Regions from separate parts of the Rhodococcus sp. BP-349 genome, predicted to be linked through region 1. Evidence: riboswitches for the same ligand, from Rfam matches in the RefSeq annotation. Region 1 holds a riboswitch; the other holds the start of a gene.
What was found. Region 1 has a riboswitch for S-adenosylmethionine ahead of HQ325_RS08880 (bifunctional o-acetylhomoserine/o-acetylserine sulfhydrylase). Riboswitches for the same ligand answer to the same signal wherever they lie in the genome.
Positions count from the first base shown of each region.

Region 1 (3,402 bases):
GATCCCGAAGCGGCGATGAGGAATACGACGATCAGAGCGGTCACCGGGTTGTGCGCTGCGGCGACGAACACCGCCAGGCTCACCGCGACGGACGTCATCGCCAGGAAGAGCCCGGGGATCAGCATGCGGTCCGCGATCCATCCACCGGCCATGTTGCCGACCACCATGCCGAGGCCGTAGATCATCAGCGCAAGGGGCACCGCGGCCTTGGCGAGCCCGGCCACGTCCGTCAGCGTCGTGGCGATGTAGGTGTAGACGGCGAACATGCCGCCGAAGCCCACCATGCCGACGAAGAGGGTCATCCAGACCTGCGTGCGCCGGAAGGCACCCAGTTCGGTCCGCGGGTTCGTCGTGGGCATCGAGTCCAGTCGCGGCAGCCACATCGCGAGGGCGGTGACGGTGAGGGCACCGATGACGGCGACGATGCCGAACGCGCTGCGCCAGCCGAACGCCTGGCCGATCCACGTGGCCGCCGGCACACCGACGACATTGGCGACGGACAGTCCCATCATCACCATGGCCACCGACTTGGCACGCGCACCGGGATCGGCGAGGTGGGCGGCCACCAGCGCTGCCACACCGAAGTACGCGCCGTGCGGCAGGCCGGCGACGAAGCGGGAAGCCATCAGCTCGTGAAAGCTGGGCGCGAACACCGTGCCGAGGTTGCCGAGAGTGAACGCCACCATGAGGGCGAGAAGCAACGTCCGCCGCGGCACCCGCGCCGCGAGCGCGGCGATGACGGGCGCACCCACCACGACACCGACGGCGTAGGCGGAGATGAGGTGGCCGGCGCTGGGCTCGGACACCCCCATAGTGGTCGCCATCTCCGGGAGCAGGCCCATCGAGACGAACTCCGTGGTGCCGATGCCGAAACCGCCGAGCGCGAGCGCCAGCATCGCGACGCGTCGCCGGCGCACCCGCAGCCGATCAGCCGCGGGGTCCGCGGCAGCAGCGGGAAGGACGTCGAACGCGACGGAGGGGGGTGTCACGAGCTCACTTTCGGATCCGCGCCCGTCATCGTTCGTTCATGATCGATTCAGAAGCGCTCGGGTGGTCAACGACGACGGGCGCCCCGAGAGGCGCCCGATCACCTCACCAGTGTGACCGCCGGCAGAATCATTCGCCAATCGAACGATCGTGAGTTCGGCCACCCTCGTGCCGTCGACACCCGACCCGCTACCATTCCGGCCAAGGTCATGAGTGCCAGCATCGAGCCCCGGCTTGCTGGCCGGCAACCCTCCAACCGCGGTGGGGTGCCCCGGGTGATGACCGGGTTACTCGGCCCGCACGGGCCGGGAGCAAGCGCGGGCCCGTCTCCTCGGGCCCACCGAACGACGATCTCGGAGGTACCCATGTTCTCCCACCGACTGTGTTGTAGCCGGCGATAGGCCCCGACCCTTCTCTCCACGAAGATCGGCTCGCCTACTGCGCTCTGCACACGGTGAGGTGCCTCTCGTGCTGCGGGCGTGGCGGCTGCCGACGTGGATCCCACTCGAGCACTCCACTCGAGCACCACCCCCACGAGGAGCACGACACCCATGACCGATCACACTTCCGACACCGGTGCCACCGAGGGCGACGTCGTCGACGCAGCCGGAGCACCCGTCGAGGATCCGGCACTGAACTGGAGCTTCGAGACGCGGCAGGTGCACGTCGGACAGGTTCCCGACGTCACCACCCACGCGCGCGCCCTGCCGATCTACCAGACGACGTCCTACACGTTCGACAACACCGACCACGCCGCCGCGCTGTTCGGGCTCGCCGAGCCGGGCAACATCTACACCCGCATCATGAACCCCACGCAGGACGTCGTCGAGCAGCGCATCGCATCGCTCGAGGGCGGCGTCGCCGCACTGCTCGTCTCGTCCGGCCAGGCAGCCGAGACGCTGGCGATCCTGAACATCGCCGAGACCGGCGACCACGTCGTCTCCAGCCCCCGCCTGTACGGCGGCACGTACAACCTCTTCCACTACACGCTGCCCAAGCTGGGCATCACCGTGTCGTTCGTCGACGATCCGGACGACCTCGACCAGTGGGAGAAGGCCGTCCGCCCCGAGACGAAGGCGTTCTACGGTGAGACCATCTCCAACCCGAAGAACGACATCTTCGACATCCGCGGAGTGTCCGACGTGGCGCACCGCCACGGCATCCCGTTGATCGTCGACAACACCGTGGCGACGCCGTACCTGATCCAGCCGCTGAAGCACGGTGCGGACATCGTCGTGCACTCGGCCACCAAGTACCTCGGCGGCCACGGCACCGCGATCGCCGGCGTCATCGTCGACGGCGGCGGCTTCGACTGGACGCAGGGTCGCTTCACCAACTTCACCACCCCCGATCCCAGCTACCACGGTGTGGTGTTCGCCGATCTCGGCGCTCCGGCCTTCGCACTCAAGGCCCGTGTGCAGCTGCTGCGCGACATCGGCGCGGCGGTCTCCCCGTTCAACGCTTTCCTCATCGGCCAGGGCATCGAGACGCTGTCCCTGCGCCTCGAGCGACACGTGCAGAACGCGACGGCGGTCGCACAGTTCCTCGAGCAGCGCGAGGAGGTGACGAGCGTGAACTACGCCGGGTTGCCGTCCTCCCCGTGGTACGAGCGCGGACAGGAACTCGCTCCGCGCGGAGCGGGTGCCATCGTGGCGTTCGAACTCGCGGGCGGTGTCGACGCGGGCAAGCGTTTCGTGGATGCGCTGGAGCTGCACAGCCATGTCGCTAATATCGGGGACGTGCGTTCACTGGTGATCCATCCCGCGTCGACGACGCATTCTCAGTTGACGCCCGAGGAGCAGCTGGCCTCCGGAGTCACTCCGGGCCTGGTACGCCTCGCAGTCGGTATCGAGGGAATCGACGACATCCTGGCCGATCTGGAGAAGGGTTTCCGGGCCGCATCTTGACACTCGATCTCCACTCGCCCGCCCGTCCGTCGGCATTTCCGCCGGCGGACGGGCAGGTGGGCACCGTGCACATCGGCGACGTTCCCCTCGAGAGCGGACGCGTGGTTCCCGACGCGACGGTCGCCGTGCAGCGGTGGGGCGAGGTCTCGCCCGATCGCGACAACGTGGTTCTCGTCCAGCACGCGCTGACCGGCGACTCGCACGTCACCGGGCCGGCCGGGCCGGATCACCCGTCGCCCGGGTGGTGGACGGGCATGGTGGGTCCCGGCGCGCCCCTCGACACCGATCGCTGGTGCGTGGTGGCGACGAACGTGCTCGGCGGATGCCGGGGCACCACCGGGCCCGCATCGCTCGACCCGGACGGTGTCGCCTGGGGATCGCGTTTCCCCGCCATCTCCATCCGCGACCAGGTGACGGCGGAACGCATGGTCGCCGACACCCTCGGCATCGATCGCTTCGCGGCCGTCGTGGGTGGATCCATGGGTGGCATGCGCACCCTCGAGTGGCT
Region 1 covers NZ_JABUDR010000001.1:1,868,450-1,871,851, reverse strand. The annotation lists gene HQ325_RS08885 (MFS transporter) at 1-896, opposite strand, end outside; SAM riboswitch class IV at 1,193-1,311, shown strand; gene HQ325_RS08880 (bifunctional o-acetylhomoserine/o-acetylserine sulfhydrylase) at 1,539-2,894, shown strand; gene HQ325_RS08875 (homoserine O-acetyltransferase) at 2,951-3,402, shown strand, end outside.

Region 2 (3,402 bases), 1.5 Mb from region 1:
GGACCTCCAGGGCGGGGACGACCTCGGTGGTGATGGCCCGGACCACGGACTCCCGTGTCTGCTCCACCACCGGACGCAGAGTCACGCCGTCCGCCACGTCGACCGTCACGATGTCGGCGACGAGGCCCGCGAGACCCGACGCGGTGCCGACGTACTGCAGCGTGCCGGGGCGAGGCTTGCTGTCCGACGCCAGCACCTCGCGGCGCGCGGTCCGGGCGTCGGCGGCGATGTGCACGTCGATGTCCACCACGACACGAGCACCGGGGTGCTCGGCCTTGAGGGTCGCGTAGCGGCTCTGGGCCTCGGAGAGATCGGCGGCGGAGAAACGGACGACGTCCGGGGAGGGCTCGGAGACGCCGTCGAGGAAGACGAGGGAGTCGGAAGACACCGTGGTCATGAGTTGTCCAGTCAGTCGTGGGTGCAGCGGTGGCTGTGAGGTGAAGTGAGTCGCACGATCACCGGACCGGACAGGCGCTCGAGGTCGCACGGCAGAGATCGACGTGTCGTCGACCCCACAACCTGCTCCTCGTCATGATGCTGATGCTAACGATCCGGTGGTGACGCGATCCCGCAGTGAGAGGCACGTCACACGCACCGCCTCCACGAACCGGTCGACATCGTCGGCGGTGGTCCCCAGCCCGATGCTCGCCCGCACGGCACCGTCGGCCGCGCCGACCCGCGAGAGGAGGGGATGGGCGCAGAACTTCCCGGCCCGCACCGCGATGCCGTGATCATCGGCCAGCGCGGTGGCGAGTGCACCCGCGTCGACACCGTCGACGGTGAAGGACACGATGCCGACGATGTCGGCGGAGTCGCTCCACAGGCGGAGGACCGATACACCGGCCAGAGCGGCGAGTCCGCCGAGCAGGGCGTCCGTGCACTCATGGTCGTGGGCAGCGATGGCGCCGTGGCCGATCGCGCCGATCTCGTCGCATGCCGCAGCGATCGCGACGGCACCGAGGAGATTGGGGGTGCCGGCCTCGTGCCGCGCCGGGGACGGCGCCCAGTCGATGTCGACCGACGCACCGAGGACGGACACGTGCCGGGTGGCTCCACCACCCGCGAGATACGGCTCGGCCACGTCGAGCCAGTCACGCCGTCCCACGAGCACTCCCGCTCCGAAGGGCGCGTACAGCTTGTGACCACTGAAAGCCAGGTAGTCGATGCCCGCCGCGGTGATGTCCACGGCGCGGTGCGGAACGAGTTGTGCCCCGTCGACGAGGATGCGGGCACCGTGCCGGTGCGCCAGATCCGCGAGTCGATCGAGGGGCAGGATCTCGCCCGTCACGTTGGAGGCACCCGTGACGGCAAGCAGCGCAGCAGGTCTGGACGCGAGTTCGTCGCCGAGCCGAGTCAGAGTCTCCTCGACCGAGTCCGCCGATCGCACCACCCGGCGGTTCCGCCACGGCAGCAGATTCGCGTGATGTTCGATGTCCAACACCACCGTGTCCCCCGGAACGCAGCCCGCCAGAAGATTCAGCGCGTCGGTGGTGTTGCGCGTGAACACGACCACGTCGTCGGGATCCGCGCCGCAGAAGCGGTGCACCGTGTTCCGGGCGGACTCGTACTCCCGGGTGCAGACCTGCGACTTGTGGCCGGCGCCGCGGTGCACACTCGCGCAGTGCGGCAACACCTCTCGGACTCGCTCGACCACCGCGTCGAGCGCGGGAGCGCTGGCCGCGTAGTCGAGATCGATGCTGCGAGTGGTGCGGCCGTCGGCACACGTCACCTGCTGGTCGCGGCCGTGCACGGATGCGATGGGGCGCTGCAGAACTGTGGTCATGATGAATCCCTCCGTCGAGGGATCGACGCACGGCACGAGGGCCGCGATCTGACGAGAGGCGTCGATCCGCGCTTGCCGCCTCCGTCGTCGGAGCGCGGCCAGGTCGTCACCCGGAGCACCCCACCGCGGAGGAGGGTTGCCGACCAGCGAGCCGGGGCTTGATGCTGGTACTCGTGACCTGGAAGCAGGATGGCAAACGGTCGCTCGAGTTGTCAACTGGTTCGCCGCACGCGCGCCGGGTCGGCGGAGTTGTTCACCAACCCGCAAACTGAGCGTGCAATAACGTGTCGTCACACCCGCCAGCGTTCCGTCGTCCCTGTTCGATGCGAGAGGCCGTTCGTCTTGTCACTGCAGACCCGTGTTCCCGAGGCCTACCTCCGTTCCTCCATGGCGGCCCCGGTGCGCACCCTCGTCGACATCCTCGAGGACACCGCGCGGGCATTCCCCGATGCGCCGGCCATCGACGACGGCGACACCACCATCAGTTACAGCGAACTGCTCGACAACATCGACGAGGGCGCTCGGTGGCTGTCCCGACACGGCGTCTGCGCCGGCGATCGCGTCGGGGTCCGCATGCCGTCGGGCAGTTACTCGCTCTACGCGGCCATCCTGTCGGTCATCGCCGCCGGTGCGGCCTACGTCCCGGTGGACGTCGACGACCCGGACGAGCGCGCCGAGCTGGTGTTCTCGGAGGCCGGCGTCACCGCGATCATCGCGGACGGCGGCGTCACCCGAACCGACACCGCGGGGACCGGGCGCCCGGTCGGCCGTCCCACACCCGACGACGACGCCTGGGTCATCTTCACCTCGGGCTCGACCGGCAAGCCCAAGGGCGTCGCGGTGAGCAATCGCAACGCGGCGGCGTTCGTGGACGCCGAGGCACGACTGTTCCTGCAGGACCGACCGATGGGCCCGGGCGATCGGGTGCTGGCGGGGCTCTCCGTGGCGTTCGACGCGTCGTGCGAGGAGATGTGGCTCGCGTGGCGCAGTGGCGCCTGCCTCGTTCCCGCGCCTCGGTCCCTCGTGCGCAGCGGCATGGACCTCGGCCCCTGGCTCGTCGCACGTGACATCAGCGTGGTGTCGACGGTGCCGACCCTCGCGGCGCTGTGGCCTCGCGAAGCGCTCGAGGACGTTCGGTTGCTCATCTTCGGCGGCGAGGCCTGCCCGCCGGATCTCGCTGAGCGACTGGCTGTTCCGGGCCGCGAAGTCTGGAACACCTACGGCCCCACCGAGGCCACCGTCGTCGCCTGCGCAGCTCTCATGGACGGTGTCGGACCGGTGCGCATCGGGCTGCCGCTCGACGGATGGGACCTCGCCGTCGTGGGCCCGGACGAGGAGCCGGTCGCGGTGGGCGAGGTGGGCGAGCTCGTCATCGGCGGCGTCGGCCTCGCGCGTTACCTCGATCCGGTGAAGGACGCCGAGAAGTACGCTCCCATGGCGACTCTCGGATGGGACCGCGCCTACCGCAGCGGCGATCTCGTGCGGCTCGAGCTCGAGGGGTTGCTCTTCCAGGGCCGCGCCGACGATCAGGTGAAGGTCGGCGGGCGCCGCATCGAGCTCGGCGAGGTGGACAACGCCCTGCAGGCCCTCCCCGGCGTCAGCGGCGCTGCCGCCGCCGT
Region 2 covers NZ_JABUDR010000001.1:322,680-326,081, reverse strand. The annotation lists gene HQ325_RS01540 (hypothetical protein) at 1-397, opposite strand, end outside; gene HQ325_RS22920 (putative leader peptide) at 456-533, opposite strand; gene HQ325_RS01535 (aminotransferase class V-fold PLP-dependent enzyme) at 530-1,783, opposite strand; SAM riboswitch class IV at 1,847-1,962, opposite strand; gene HQ325_RS01530 (Pls/PosA family non-ribosomal peptide synthetase) at 2,126-3,402, shown strand, end outside.
Region 2: it holds a riboswitch for S-adenosylmethionine, as region 1 does, so the genes downstream of both, HQ325_RS01535 (aminotransferase class V-fold PLP-dependent enzyme) here and HQ325_RS08880 (bifunctional o-acetylhomoserine/o-acetylserine sulfhydrylase) in region 1, are expected to answer to the same signal.